One region of the Synergistes jonesii genome, then DNA from elsewhere that is predicted to be linked to it. Evidence: riboswitches for the same ligand, from Rfam matches in the RefSeq annotation. Region 1 holds a riboswitch; the other holds the start of a gene.
What was found. Region 1 has a riboswitch for cobalamin ahead of EH55_RS06985 (TonB-dependent receptor plug domain-containing protein). Riboswitches for the same ligand answer to the same signal wherever they lie in the genome.
Positions count from the first base shown of each region.

Region 2: linked by a shared signal. The riboswitch ahead of EH55_RS10265 (TonB-dependent receptor plug domain-containing protein) and the one ahead of EH55_RS06985 (TonB-dependent receptor plug domain-containing protein) in region 1 are both predicted to bind cobalamin.

Region 1 covers NZ_JMKI01000031.1:134,253-142,020, forward strand. Annotated here, with positions in the region: gene fic (protein adenylyltransferase Fic) at 1-370, shown strand, start outside; gene EH55_RS06975 (class I SAM-dependent methyltransferase) at 662-1,486, shown strand; gene EH55_RS06980 (NYN domain-containing protein) at 1,582-2,241, opposite strand; cobalamin riboswitch at 2,765-3,006, shown strand; gene EH55_RS06985 (TonB-dependent receptor plug domain-containing protein) at 3,125-5,134, shown strand; gene EH55_RS06990 (hypothetical protein) at 5,153-6,922, shown strand; gene EH55_RS13480 (Synerg-CTERM sorting domain-containing protein) at 7,026-7,768, shown strand, end outside.
Region 2 covers NZ_JMKI01000038.1:38,249-46,016, reverse strand. Annotated here, with positions in the region: gene EH55_RS10265 (TonB-dependent receptor plug domain-containing protein) at 1-1,633, opposite strand, end outside; cobalamin riboswitch at 1,733-1,917, opposite strand; gene meaB (methylmalonyl Co-A mutase-associated GTPase MeaB) at 2,252-3,418, opposite strand; gene scpA (methylmalonyl-CoA mutase) at 3,421-5,619, opposite strand; gene EH55_RS10250 (methylmalonyl-CoA mutase family protein) at 5,607-7,768, opposite strand, start outside.

The DNA of each region.
Region 1 (7,768 bases):
TGCGGCCGCGCTCGAAAGCATAGAAAAAATGCCTCAGCGGACGTTCGAAGAGATAATCGAAAAATACGTGGAGACGAACGTCGCCCACCCCTTCAGAGAGGGAAACGGGCGCAGCGCGAGGATATGGCTCAACCTGATTTTAAAGAAAGAGCTGCGTATGGTCGTCGACTGGAGCAGGGTCGACAAAGACGGTTATCTTGCCGCGATGGAGCGCAGCCCCGTCGCGGACGCGGATGTCAAAAAGCTGCTCAGGGCGGCCCTCACCGACGAAATCGACGACCGCGGCGTCTATATGAGGGGCATAGACGCGAGTTACCATTACGAAGGGTACAACGTCTACAGGACCGAAGAGCTCAAAAGCGAAAGCTGAGAAAAAATAGAAAAAATATTTCGCGCGGAGGCCAAAAATTCCGGCGAAATTTTTTTGCCGAATCTTTTGAAGCGAATCTGTTCCTTGACGGGACGCGGAAGGCGGGCGAAAAACCGGCCGAAGCAGGCTGCCGTGAGGCGCCGGCGCTACGGCCCCCCTTTTACGAGCCTACGGGGTTGCGCGACCGGCGCCGCTTGGCCGCGATGTTTTGACAAACGGCGGCGAAGCGGTTATATTATTAGTTAGCTTAGACTAACTAAAAGAAACGCTTTTACCGAAGGGGGTAATAAGATGGAGGAAAAAACGGAACGGCCGTCGCCTGACTACGGCAATTGGGTGCCCAAGCGCCTGCTCGGCCTCTGCGCGGCGGTCTTTTTTATCTCAGCCGCGCTGCTCGCCGCCAGCTTCCTGCCGTGCGTGCGGACGTCTGCCGCGCTACGCGCGGCGCTTTGGGCATTGCGCGCCGTTTTGGCGGCGCTCTGCTGCCTTGCGGCTATTTCTTTCAAGATTCTGTACCGAGCCCACAGGGATTTTTCTTATAGCGGCGGGCGCCTGTCGGACAAAATACTTGACTACGTGGTCGAAAACCTGCGCTGGGACGGGCGCGGCAAAATCCTGGATATCGGCTGCGGCGGCGGAGCCTTAGCGGTAAAGATCGCCAAGCGCTTCCCCGAGGCGGAGGTCACTGGGCTCGACTATTGGGGCTTGAAATGGGATTATTGTAAGGAACAGTGCGAGAAAAACGCCGCTATCGAAGGAGTCGGCGAGCGGATAAAGTTTATCCGTGGAGACGCGGCCGAACTGCCCTTCAAGGACGGAGAATTCGACGCGGCGGTCAGCAACTTCGTATTCCACGAGGTTGGAAGCCAGCCTGATAAAAAGCTGCTCGTAAAAGAGGCGCTGCGCGTCGTCAAGCCGGGCGGCGGCTTTGTCTTCCACGACCTCTTTTACCGCGCCGGCACATACGGGAGCACGTCGGCGCTGGAGGCGTATCTGCTGGAGCTGGGCGCCGCCGACATCCGTATGAAAAAGACGGCCGGCGAAATCGACATGCCGGAATACCTGCGCGGCAAAATTTTCCTTGCGACCGGCGGCATGATCTACGGGACGAAGTGACCGGCGAAAGGCGGTGGTATAAAACGGCGCAATGCCGCGAAGCGGATGCCGGCCGGGCGGAAGAGCGTGCCCGCAAAGGATATATAAAAAGGGTATCAATTCCAATGCGCAGGTTTGGAATACGGCGTGTCTCCTACGGTAAAAGGATCGCTGAACCGGGCGTCAGATAAGGCTTTCTGCTTTATTCTGATGTATTTGAAGCTATGTTCCTTGCAGAAATCCATAAGCGTTTTTGCTTGGGCGTTTATCGGCAGAACGACCCGTATTCTCAGAGACGGGGATATTTCCCTTGCGGTTTCAAGAGCGGGGCGCAGGTCGTTATCTCCGGAGAGAAGATAGATCGATTCATACGTCTGCATGGCTGCGGCCTTGACTATGTTGACGGCGATATTGACGTCGGTCATTTTTTCTTCGTGAGATGTAAATTTCTTCTTACAGAATTCTTCGCGCCCGCTGCGGCAGGGCTTGTTGCATTTGACCATGCTGGTACGGTCTTTTTTAAGGAATTTTCCTAAAACGACCTTGCAGCCGACGCTTTCATTCATGAGGACATAAACCTGGTGCCTCTTCTTGCGGTCGGGGTTCCAATCCGTATAGGCCGTGAAGTAGTAAACGTCGGCAAGTTCTTCATTTGGAAGGAGGATGAGTTTTGAAAAACGCCACAGATCGAGCCATTTATATTTGCGAAAGTCTTTTCTTGTGTCAAGCGAATGATAAAGGTTGAAGCCGTCGATGAAAAAGGCCGCTTTTCTCAAAGGAAATCACTCCTAAAAAAAGACCCCGCGTCCGCACTCCAATTCGAAGCCGAGACCGACCGGGGGGCTGTGGGCTATTCGCCACAGGGCTTATTGTATGGATAAATATATCATGGATACTGGTATAAAACAATATTTTTAGTGTTTATTCATAATTTTCAGTAAATAAAGACTGACATAGACTGACATCGCAAAAAGAGTTCCTCAGAATTAAAGAAGGTACGCTGCCAAAATGGTGTTAAAAGACGTCGCTCTGTGTTCCAATGTGCTCGAAGAATATTATCCTGTTTCGATTTTGTAAACCAGAATCCAGCCGGGGGCGATATGACATCCCCCCTTCCTCGCTTCGATATCGCGACGCCTTTTCCGGGCGGACTTCGACTCTTTGTTGAATTGGCTGGAGATCGAACGTCAAAAGCGCGCGTAACGGCGGTCGACGGAAAGACGATACACGGCGTCGGCGAATAAGTAGAAACAGAGCGATGGAAACCCGTTTGGTTTTTCCCGTCAAAAAAATGATTTGACAAAGCCGTCGGCAGGTGGTAGTTTAGCATTGATGTGTAATATAGCATCTTAATAAAGACATATCCGCGGAGTTAGGGAATCCGGTGAGAAGCCGGAACGGCCCCTGCCACCGTAATCGGCAAGCGGAGAGCGCGTACGTCGCCTCCGCAGACCGAGCCGCATTCAGCCACTGTCGAAAGATGGGAAGGCGCGGCCCGGGGAACCGAGAGTCGGGAAACCTGCCGCGCGATATACGGGCTTCAAGCGCGCAGAGGGCGCAGACAGCGGCTGACCGGCGAATAAAGACTGTGTAATTCTACGCGGGAGACGGCGTTTGCACCTCTCCCGCGTAATTTTTATATGTTCGGAGGTCGTCGCTTTGCAGAAGAAAATGTATCTCGTACTTTTGCTCCTTTTATCGTTCGCCCCGCTAACGGCGCCGCCGCCCCGCATATGCGCCGCGGAGGAGCCGGTGCGGCTGCCAGAGGAGCGGGTCACGGCGGACTCCGAAGAAGAGGACAAGCTGCTCCTCTCGCCCGGCACCGTCTCCGTCATCAAGCCCCAGGAGATGAAGGGGGAGCAGAAAAACCTTCCCGAACTTCTCAAGCAGGTCCCGGGGCTGCACGTGATAGAGCTCAAGGGGCGCGGCGCCTATACTACCGTCTCCGTGCGCGGCAGCACGCCGTCGCAGGTGGCCGTATACGTCGACGGCGTACTGATGAACCTGGGCAGCGAGGCGGCCGTCGACCTCTCCACGATCCCCGTGGAAAACGTCGAGCGTATCGAAGTCTACCGCGGCTACATCCCGGCGCGCTTCGGCGGCGCGTCGATGGGCGGCGTAATCAACATCATAACGAAAAAGCCCGACGACAGGGGCGGCGGCACGCTGCTTGCAGGCGGCGGCTCCTACGGCCGCTTTCTCGCAAACGCCGCCTACAGCACGAAATTGGGGGACGGCGCGCTCTTCGTCGGCGTAACGCGCGACCAGGCGAGGGGAGACTTCACATACCTCAACACCCGTAACGAATACGACCAGAACGACGACTACGAGGTCAAACGCAAAAACAACTCCTACCAGAACAGCGACGCGCTCGTCAAATGGCAGAACGAAAACTGGACCATAGAAGGTGCGTGGAAGCGCAACGACCGCGACCTGCCTCTGCCGGTGATGGGCATAGAGAGCGACAGATACTGGGAGCCGACCGCCGTGCAGGTCACAGACCAGTGGAACTTTGCGGCGACGCACCGCCGCAAGATAGGAGAGCTCGACCTCGGCGTCCGCCTCGAATACCTGCGTCAGGAGAAAAAATACGACGACCCTAAAGACGGCGACAACCAGTTCGGACTGCCCGGCTCGTCGTATAAACACAACAGATACGAGACTGACCGCTACGGCGTCGCGATAGACGGCTCCCTGCCGGCGGGGGACAGCCACCTCTTGGAATTCCTCTGGAACTGGTACGACGAAACGCTCCGCACCAAGGGCGACGTCATAAACTACTTCGCCGGAATTGAAAAACATACGCGCTACGCCTGGAACGGGCAGGTACAGGACACGATAAGCATAGGCGCCAAAGATAAATTCTGGCTCACGCCGATAATACGCTGGAACCACGCCGACGGCCGCACCGAATTTTCCGGCGGGGCGGCGCTCAACTACAAATTCGACGAACATTGGAGCGCGAAAGTTACATACGGCGGCTACAACCGCGCGCCCAACATGTACGAACTCTACGGCGACGGCGCCTTCGTCATACCTAATCCGCGGCTCGACTGGGAGGAGGGGACGCAGTGGGACGCCGGCGTCACCTGGAAGGGAGACCTGTTCAAAGGCAGAAGCGAAGTCACCCTCACATATTTTGGCAGCCATGTGGACAACCTGATAGAATACTTCGTCGTCAATCCGCGCTACGCACGCTATGAGAACGTGGGCAAAGCGCACATCAAGGGCCTTGAGCTGGAAGGCTCGATAAAATGGGACGACTGGGAAGTCTACGGCTCCGCCACCTGGATGGACGCGGTGAACAAAACTCCCGGAGCCTACGACGGCATGAGGATCCCCAACCGCCCCGAATACGAGGGCTTCCTGCGCGTCGCACGCAACAACCTGCTGAAAAACAAGCGGCTCTCGGCCTTCGCCGAGGCGCGCTACATCGGCAACAACTTCTATGACCGCAACCAGGAGGTCAAACAAGACGACCTGCTCACCTTCGGCGTAGGCCTGTGCTACAGCATAAAAGACGACCTCAAACTCGTCGTCGGCGTGGACGACATATTCGACAAGGGGCCGGACGTCCTCTTCCTCGCCGAGGGCTACGGGCCGGACCGTACAATGTGGTACCCGCTGCAGGGGCGCACCTTCTACGCGTCGCTGATATGGACGTTTTAAAGAAAGGGGCAAAGGAAAATGAAAACCCGCGCACAGAAATTTAAGATACTCTTATCGGCGCTGCTCGTAATTCTGCTCGCGGCGGCGGGCGCCTCCGCCGACCTGCTCTTCACGCGCCAGACCACCTACAGCGACCCGGTCTCGCTCGGCATCATCACGGGCTCGCAAGCCCCCTTCTCGCCGCTGCAGTCCAACATGGGCGGCAACCAGGGCAACGGCATCCGGCCATTCCTCGACGCGGAGGGCAGACTGCGCGTAGCGCTCACATTCTACACAGGCGTCGGTGGCTCCACGCCGGACGTGGTAGACGTCTTCGACCCGGGGCCGAGAAGCGCTTGGACCGTCCCCTCCAACTGGAACAGGCCGCTCAAACAGTTCACCTGCTCGGTGAAAAACATCCGCGCGATGGCCACGATAGGCAACTACCTCTACGCGACCGGCTACGACAAGGCCGTCATCTCGCGCGTCGTGATGACGAACGACGCCTACGCGGAAAACAAAGTATGGGCGCACCCTGAAATAAGAGGCAAACACGGCGAGGGGCTCTTCTCCTACAACGGATATCTCTACGCGATAATAACGGACACCGCCGGCGACCCGATGCAGCCCAGCGTCGCCTATGGGCCGAACCAGATATGGAAATTCGACAAAGACCTCAACGTGATAGCCAGCGCCGACATGACAGGGCGCAACATGGACGGGCAGAACGACGGCGTCTATACGCGCGTCGGCAGTAAGCTCTACGTCTGCAGCTTCGGCGGCTACCAGGTCACTGACGGCGGCTACAATGAAAAAACGACGATCGAGGTCTGCGACCTGGAGACGCTTGAGTCGACTCTGCTTGCGCGCGGAGAAGAGACCCACGCACGCTTTCCTGAATGGTACTACATGTTCAGCGGGCTTGCTTTCATAAACGGGCGCGTATTCCTGCACGGCACCACCTGGACGGCGCCGGAGGGAGTGCAGGGCAGCCACCAGATGGTCGTCTACGAGACGACGGAAGAAAAGCTCGCCGCCGGCGACATCGGCACGCGTATAGGCAGCTTTGCCGGCAGCTATGGCATCCAGATGGGCTTCAACTACGACCCGGATACCGGCTATCTCTGGGCGCGCGCCGGAGACGGCCTCGCGCGCTACGACGGCGGCAGCAGCTGGACCTTATTCAGCGCCGCCGACCTCAAGGGGACGCTCTCTGCGGCAGCGCCGCTTTCGGCAGTCTCCTCTTCCGGCGGCGGCACGATTATACCCGCTTCCGTCCCCGTGGAGCTCCCGGACGTCTCGGTAAGCGGCGCCGAGATGACCGTCACCGCGGTCAACGCCGACGCGCCGGAGCCCATAGCACGTGCAGTGAACGACGGCAGCTATCCTTCTATCGTGCAAAACGGCGCGTCGTTTGCCTCTCTCAAGCCGCTGAACACCATCTCGGCGTCGATGGACGGCTCCGCTGCGGCGGCGGCCTTCACGATAAAGAACTTCGACTACGAACCGGCGGCGGGCGCGTCGCTCTGGGCGATGGCGCGCAAAAAAGCGGGGCTTGGCGGCGGCTACGACACATTCCCCGCGAGCCTGAAAGACAAAACTCTCAGCTTTGAGATAACAGAGCCGGGCCTCTACTTCGCGCCGGAAAACGTCGTAGTCATAGCGGAGAGCACGCCTGTAGAGATACCGGCGCCGGAAAAGCCCTGGGAGGGCGACGGAGCAGGCACCGGCGGCTGCAACTCGGGCGTTGGCGCGATGGCGCTTGCGCTGCCGGCCTTGCTGGCCGCAGCGCAGCGGAAAAGGCGCTGAAAGGGGGGCTGGGGCGTAAAAAATACTGCGCGTGAAATGCGCGAAACTCGGAAATTGGGACAAAAAATCAGCGTAACAAAACAGATTTGGGAGGAATCTTGATATGAAAAGAGTAAGAACAGTATCAGCACTGGCGGCAGCGCTTCTGCTCATCTTTGCGCTTGCCGCGGCGGCCGCGCCAAGAAGCGTGACCATCGAGGAATTCGAGTGCGACGGCATGAAATGCGGCGACTTTACATACTACACATACTTTGCAAAGCTGGACGAGAACGGCAGGATGAGCACGCCTTGCTGGTATCCCGGCGACCGGCAGGAGCCGGCGGCACCGCCTACAGCCGAGCTGCTTGCGCCATTCATACCGGCGGGATACACCGGCGACGTAGTGGCCGAGACCTTTTACAGGGTGAAATTTAATGAAAAGACGGATGCCCCCGGGCACATGCCGGCCGGCGGTTACGAGATCATGGCTTATGATATGCCTCCGGAGTGGCAGGCTGAGATGAACAGCGCCGATCTTTTCATTATCGTCGACTCCGAGGGCAAGGCAGTTTCGGCGGACCACCGTCTGGGGCAATATGCCGGCAACTACGCCGTCACCCTGGCTCAAGACTACGCGTACAGCCCTTCGATATACGCAGTGAAGTTGACGCACACACCGCTGCCGAAGTACTCGCTGACGGCGTCGGCCGGAGCAAACGGCGCGGTGACTCCGGCGGAAGCCGAAATCGAAGAAGGTTATTCCCAGGATTTTGAAATAAAGGCAAACGAAGGATACCTGATAAAAAGCCTGACGTTAGACGGCGCCGCGGTAAAGGAAGCCATCGGCCTGGGCGCTTATGTTTTAAA
Region 2 (7,768 bases), on a different contig from region 1:
CGGTGGCGTTCTTGGCGTCGGTCCACGTCGCCGAGAGCTTCACGTCCCATTTGTCCCACGCGGCGCGCCCCTCGAACTCTATGCCGTTAACGCGGGCCTTGCCTATGTTTATGTACTGCCCGTAGCGCGGGCTCGTCATGACGAATTCGATGAGGTCGTTCGAACGGCGTCCGAAGTAGGTCAGCGAAGCGGAGGCGTCGGCGCCCGCGAGCTTTCCCTTCCAAGATACGCCGAGGTCCCACTGGCTGCCGTCCTCCCAGCCGAGATTTTCGTTCGGTCTGACGAAGGCGCCGTCGCCGTAGAGCTCGTAGAGGTTGGGGGCCCTGTTGTAGCTGCCGCCCGAGGCCCTGATCGTCCAGCCGCGCGGCAGCTCCTTGGAGAGGGCCGCGCCGAAGGAAAATTCGCCGTCGCCGCCCCACATGTTCCAGCGTACGATGGGCGTGAAGGTCAGAGTGCCGTCTTTGCTGAGGCTTATAGTGTCCTGCAGCTGCACGTCGGCCGCCTCTCTGCGGAAATCGGAAGTCCCGCCGAAGGTCGTGACGATGTCTCCCTCCGCCCTCAGCTTTTCTTTTGAATAATCTGCTAAGAATTCGACGAGGTGGTTTTCTCCGAGCCGCCACGCGCCGTCTATCGCAAATCCATACCTGTCCGTCGCGTACTCGTTGTGCTGCTCGCCCCAGCCTCCAAGGACGTTCTCCTCGTCGTCGTACTTTTTATTCTGATGCAGATATTCGGCCTTTATCCCCCAGTCGACGGCGCCGCTTTTGAAACGGCGCGAGATCGAGAAGTCGGTCTGTTTCGTGTCGAGCTGCGCGCCCTGTGGGCTGTCGTCCCTGTCCGCGCCGGGCGCGGCGTACGGAAGGTCGCGGTCGCTGCGCTTCCAGCCGAAGCGCGCCGACCAGTCGTCGTTTTTCCATTTGAGCAGGACGTCGGAATTTTTATAGCCGTTGTTCTGGCGCTTCGCCCTGTAATCATCCTCCGGCGTGTAGGGGGTATTGTTGTCGTTCGTGTATTCGAAGTCGCCGTCCGAGCGCTCGTAATTCGCCCCGATAAAGAAAGAGCCGCCGCCGAGCGGCATAGCGTAGGAGAGGCTCGTATTGAATTTGCCGTAGGAGCCCGCGCCCAGTGAGAGGGCTCCGCCGGCCTTGTCGGGCGTCTTCGTTATGATGTTTATCACGCCGCCCATCGACGCTCCGGCGAAGCGCGCCGGGACATAGCCGCGATAGATTTCTATCCTCTCGACGTTCGCCGTGGGAATCGCCGAGAGGTCTACTGCAGATTCCCCGCCTAAATTCATCAGGACCCCGTCGACGAAGACGGAGACCTCGGCGGCGGTGCTGCCGCGCACCGACGCGACAGTGTAGGCGCCGCGCCCCTTGCTCTCGACGACGTGAAGGCCGGGAACTTCTTTCAACAGCTCCGGCAGGTTTTTGTGCTCGCCCTCCATCTCTTCGGGCCTGACCACGGAGACAGTGCCGGGGGATAAGAGAGATGCGTCTTCTTCCGCCGCCGCCGTCACCTCTTCCTCCGGCAGCTGAATCTCTTCAGCCGCGCCCTCGCCGGCGTAAGGCGGAGCCGTGCAGATAAGCGATAAGGCGATGAAAAATGAAATGACGCGCGCTTTGTGTCGCAAGAGAACGACCTCCGTGAATAAATATACGCGGGAGGATTTCGCATCGTCTCCCGCGTATCGTTCTCACGGTCAGCCGCTGCCCCGCACCTCCTGCGCGCTAAAGCCAAGTTCTCCGCAGCAGGTTTTCCGACTTACGTTCATCCTAATCGCGCGCCTTCTCGCTGTATGCAATGGCATTATGCGCTTTCGTCCCGATCACGGCGGCAGGGGCCGTTCCGGCTTTTGACCGGATTCCCATACTCCGCAGAAAATATTCAACTTTTACAGTATAAAAAATATCATTGCCCCCGTTATTTGTCAAATGGCGCGACGCCGCTGATGCAAGCCGGGGGAAGGAGCGGGACGTTTATGAAATGGAAGCGCTCCGCCGGCTGACGAAGCCGGCGGAGCGCTTAAGGAGAGACGGCTCTATCCAAGAAGGCGGGATACTGCGCTATCCCGCCAAGATAGCTTGTTCTACCGCGGCCTTCCGCGCAGGAATTGTGCTTCGGCCGCCGTTGTGCCGCAAAAATAAAAAATAATAAAACCTTATAAGCTTTTCCTCGGCCGCGGCGCGCCGGTTGTGCGGACCGACGCGCGCCGCCTTGGATTTGACAGTGTGTGTGGTTTTTCAGTCCGTTATGTTTCGCGTGCGTTTGTGAAGAGCAGCCTTTCCATTGACGCCGTCAGCGCTTTGGCCGCAGACGTCGGAGTAATTGCCCCCTCGATCACTCTCCTTTCTATCTCTTCCCTGCATTTTGTGAGCTCCGCGCAGCGGGCTATCCTGTTTTGAAGATATTCGCCGGCCATCGCGCGGACCCATTCGATTGTTTGTTCTTTGCGCCGCTTTATGAAGATTCCCGACTTCGTGACGTTCTCACGGAAATCTTCTATTACGCTCCACATCTCCGGTATACCTTCGCCGGTGATCGACGAACAGGTGTATGCCTTCGTCTTCCAGCCTTCGGTAGGCTGGCGCAGATAGTGGAGTATCTGCTCGTAATCGGCGCGCGCCATCAGGGCCTTCATTTTGTTGTCGCCGTCGGCTTTGTTGACGAGTATGCTGTCAGCCAGCTCGATTATTCCCTTTTTTATGCCCTGAAGCTCGTCGCCGGCGCCTGTGATGACGATGACGAGAAAGTAATCGACCATCTGGCGCACCATCGTTTCGCTTTGCCCGACCCCCACCGTTTCCACAAGTATCGTGTCGTAGCCGGCAGCTTCGCAGAGCAGCATCGTTTCGCGGCTTTTTCTCGTGACGCCGCCCAGCGAACCGCCGGAGGGAGAGGGTCTGATAAAAGCGTTTTTCTGCCGCGCAAGGTTCTCCATGCGCGTCTTGTCTCCGAGTATGCTGCCCCTTGTAAGCGAGCTCGAAGGGTCTACCGCGAGCACAGCGACTTTGTGCCCGTTTTTCGTCAGATACGTCCCGAACGCTTCAATGAAAGTGCTTTTCCCTGCGCCCGGTACGCCCGTCACCCCTACGCGCATCGCCCCGCCGCTGTAGGGCAGTATCCTCTGGATGATTTCCTGTCCCAATTCAAAGTGCTTCGGCGCGTTGCTCTCGATTACCGTGATCGCGCGCGAAAGCGTGACGCGGTCTCCGGCGATTATCCCGTTCGCGTAATCCTCCGCAGTGAGCGCGCTCCGCAAAGGGAGCGCCTGACCGCCGCGCTGCGCCTGTACGTTGCAGTCCGGCGAAAGCGGCACTCCCGGCATCACGGAGCAGGCGTATTCGGAACCCGCGTCCTCCGGCTGCCATTCGAGGCGCCCCGTCCGCTTAGCCGCGCTGAGGGATTCTGTCCCCATTTTTAAGCGCTGACTCTCGTCGCGAGACGCTTGTTCAGTATCGTCAGCATCTCTTTCGCGGCGACGGGGATCACCGTCCCGGGGCCGAATATCGCGGAGGCTCCGTGGTCGTAGAGGAACTGATAGTCCTGAGCCGGTATTACGCCGCCGGCCACGACCATGATGTCGCCTCTACCGCGCTTTTTAAGTTCCTCGACGAGCTGTGGCAGAAGCGTTTTGTGCCCGGCGGCGAGCGAGCTCATGCCGACGATGTGCACATCGTTGTCCACGGCGTCCTGAGCCGTTTCCTCAGGGGTCTGGAAGAGCGGACCGATGTCCACGTCGAAGCCCATGTCCGCGTAAGCCGTAGCTACGACCTTAGCTCCTCTGTCGTGTCCGTCCTGTCCCATCTTCGCTACCATGATGCGCGGACGGCGCCCTTCGCGTTCCTCGAACTCATCCGTCATCCTGCGGACTTCTTCTATTACTTCGTCCTCCGCGAATTCGCTGCTATAAACGCCAGATATGGAACGTATCACCGCTTTATGCCTTCCCGTCACCTTTTCTATCGCGTAGGAGATCTCTCCGAGGCTCGCCCTTGCGCGCGCCGCCTCGACCGCGAGCTCGAGCAGGTTGCCTTCGCCCGTTTCGACGGATTTCGTTATCGCGTCCAGCCACCTGTCGACGTCTTCCTGCTTCCTGTTCGCGCGCAGCTTCGCGAGCCGGGCTATCTGAGCCTCGCGCACCGCGCTGTTGTCTACCTCGAGTATGTCGATCGGGTCTTCCTGCTCGAGCTGCAGCGCGTTGACGCCGATTATCTTTTCGCTTCCTGAGTCGATCCTCGCTTGTCTGCGCGCCGCCGCCTCCTCGATGCGCATCTTCGGCAGTCCGGTCTCGATGGCCTTCGACATTCCGCCGAGCGATTCGACTTCCTGTATATGCGCCCAGGCGCGGCGTATCAGCTCGTCGGTCAGCGCTTCGACGTAGTAGGAGCCGCCCCACGGGTCGATGACCTTGCAGACGCTCGTTTCGTCCTGTATGTAGAGCTGGGTGTTGCGCGCTATGCGCGCCGAGAAGTCGGTGGGCAGGGCTATCGCTTCGTCGAGTGCGTTGGTGTGCAGCGACTGCGTATGCCCCAGCGCCGCGGCCATAGCTTCGATGCAGGTGCGCGCGACGTTGTTGAAGGGGTCCTGCGCTGTGAGGCTCCAGCCTGAGGTCTGCGAATGCGTGCGCAGCGCCATCGACTTGGCCTTTTTAGGGCCGAACTGCTTGACTATCTTGGCCCAGAGCATGCGCCCGGCGCGCATCTTGGCGACTTCCATGAAGTAGTTTTTGCCTATCGCCCAGAAGAAGGATAGGCGCGGCGCAAAGTCGTCGACGCCGAGCCCCGCGGCCTGTCCCGTGCGTATGTATTCAAGGCCGTCGGCGAGCGTGTAGCCGAGCTCTATGTCCGCCGTCGCTCCCGCTTCCTGCATATGGTAGCCGGAAATGCTTATGCTGTTGAACTTCGGCATGTTGCGCGACGTATACGCGAATATGTCGCCGATTATCCTCATCGAGGGCGCCGGCGGATAGATATAGGTGTTGCGCACCATGAACTCTTTAAGGATGTCGTTCTGAATCGTGCCCGAGAGGATGGATTTGTCGACTCCCTGCTCCTCCGCCGCTACGATATAGAAGGCGAGCACAGGAAGGACCGCGCCGTTCATCGTCATTGAGACCGACATCTGGCCTAAAGGAATGCCGGAGAAGAGTATTTCCATGTCGAGAATCGAATCGACCGCGACGCCCGCCTTTCCGACGTCGCCCACCACGCGCGGGTGATCCGAGTCGTAGCCTCTGTGCGTCGCAAGGTCGAAGGCTATCGAAAGCCCCTTCTGCCCGGCCGCAAGGTTGCGCCTGTAAAAGGCGTTGCTCTCCTCGGCCGTCGAGAAGCCCGCGTACTGACGCACCGTCCACGGACGCGTGACATACATCGTAGGGTACGGCCCGCGCAGGAAGGGCGGCAGCCCCGCCATGTAGCTGAGGTGGCTCATGCCCTCGTAATCCGCCTCCGTGTAAAGCGGTTCGACGTCTATCTGTTCCATCGTGCGGTGCATCAGGCTTTCGAAAGGCTTTCCCGTCTCTTCTTCCACGCTGCGCTTCCATTCTTCGAAGCTGAGCCTGTGCCTCGGCTCCATATTCAGCTTCAGCTTTGTGAGGTCAGGATTTACGAACGGCATTTTGATTCCTCCCCTCTGCAGGGCTCCGCGGCGTTTATCGCGCTCTCCTGTATCGACTTTAATATTTCGTAACAGTTGGCCCTGACGTGTATGAAATCATCGACTCCAGCCTCTACGTATGAATCTTTGAATTCCGGCGCCGGCGCTCCCGCAAGAAGGACGCGCATGCTCGGCACGGCTTTCTTTATGCCGCGCGCGACCGACGGGACGAGCTCGGGATAAGTGTCGTCGCTGGAGCATATCACGGCGACGTCGGCTCCGGATTCTATGGCCGCCTTCGCCGCCTCTTCCGGCGTCGGGAAGCCGTTGTTTTTCAGAACTTCGAAGTGCGCGACTTCCATGAAGCCTGTGCTGAAGTCGGCGCGCGCTTTATGCTGTGGGATAGGCCCCATGTTCGCGAGGAATATGCGGATGCTTTTGCCTGTGCTCTCCATGAATTCTTCGGTCCTCTTGCGCAGCGCCTCGAATTCTTCGGTCCAGCGGTGGACGCCTATCGCTTTGGCGCTTTCGCTGCCGCAGAAGCCGTCGTCGAGGGTTTTTCTCACGTCGCCGAGCGTGGCTCCCGCCATGTATGCGTCTATCACCGCGTCGACAAAGCCTTCGTCGCCGTCGTCAAGCGTCCGCATGATTTTTTTGAGGCATTCCGCCGCGTGTTTCCCGTCGGCCATCTCGCGGAACTCCGCTACGGCCTTAGACCTTTCTTCGTAGAGGGCCTCCCCTCTCGGCGAAGAAATTTCCAGGGGTTTCTCCAGCGTGTTCGGATACATATTCGTACCGACCGCGCGGTCCTTGCGGGTCGCGAGATTTTTCATGCGCTCCTTCAGAGTTTTTTCTATATCCTCCTGCACGCCGCCCGCTTTGAGCGCGCTGTACATGCCGCCGTAGCTCTCGACCTTCTGTATCACGGAGAGTATAGCGTTCGCGCACTGAGAGGTGAGGCGCTCGATGTACCACGAACCGCCGGAGGGGTCTATCGGCTGAAGCATGTCGAACTCCGTCTGGAGCATTATCTGAATGTTTCTCGCTACGCGTTGCGAAATCTCGCCTCCTGGGCGCACGGCGTCGTCGAAGCAGGTCACCTGCATCGCGTCGACTCCGCCGACCGCGCCGGAAAACGCCTGCGTCGTCGAGCGCAGGATGTTGACGTAGGGGTCGTAGACTGTCGGCGTAAAGCGCGAAGTGCGGGCGAAGATGTCGATCTTTCCGTACTTTTCCACGTCGACGCCGAACGCTTCGATTACCTGCGCCCATACCGTCCTCGCAGCGCGCAGGCGCGCTACCTCCATGAAGAAGTTCGTGCCGAGCGAGAAGCTGAATTTTATCTGCGGAATGCTCTTTTCGGGCTCTATGCCGCGGAGCTGCATCGCTCTGATGTAAGCTATAGCCGCGCTCATCGCGTAGCCCGTCTCCTGCGTCGCCGAAGCGCCGCCGTTGTGGTAAGCGTCGCCGCGAACGAGCAGCGTCTTCAGCTGAGGAGCGTTCTTCTCCGTCCATTTGGCCGCAAGGGCCATTTCGTCGTAGAGCTCGTCGATCGGCAGCGGCAGAGCGCCGTTCTCGGCAAGCTCCCCGAGCGGGTCTGCGCCGATGCAGCCGGCCGCCCTTTTAAACCTTTCTCTCTCTCCGTGCGCGCGCGAGCGCGCCGCAGTAAGCGCGAGCAGCGGGACCGCCGAGGCTCCGGCGTATATTTGCAGCGGAGTCTTCGTGAAGTCGAGTCCGTCGAGCATTTCGTCGGCGTCTTTCAGCGTCGAGAGCGAAAGCCCGCGGTAATCTCCTTTGAAGAGATCCTTATCTGGGTCGAGCCCGAGCCTCGTACATTTGTCGAGCTCAAAACTCAGCACGGTAGCGCCCTTCTTGAGCTCGTGCTTCACCGCTTCGTTGGCTTCGCGCGGCAGAACGTTCGCCGAGCCCTGAGCTATCTCCCAGGGAGACGCCATATAGCCCTCGCTCTTTGTGCCGCGCAGAAACGGCGCCTCGCCCGGCAGGCCGTCGACTCCCGGCAGCTTTTCGAGATCGTCGCGCGTGTAGATCGGCTCCAGCGTGATGCCTTCGTAGGTGCGGGTGTACATGCGTTTTTCGAAAGGCGCGCCCTTAAGGGCCGTTACCGCTTCGCCCTGCCATTCCTCCTTGCTGGGCGGCGCGAACTCTTCGA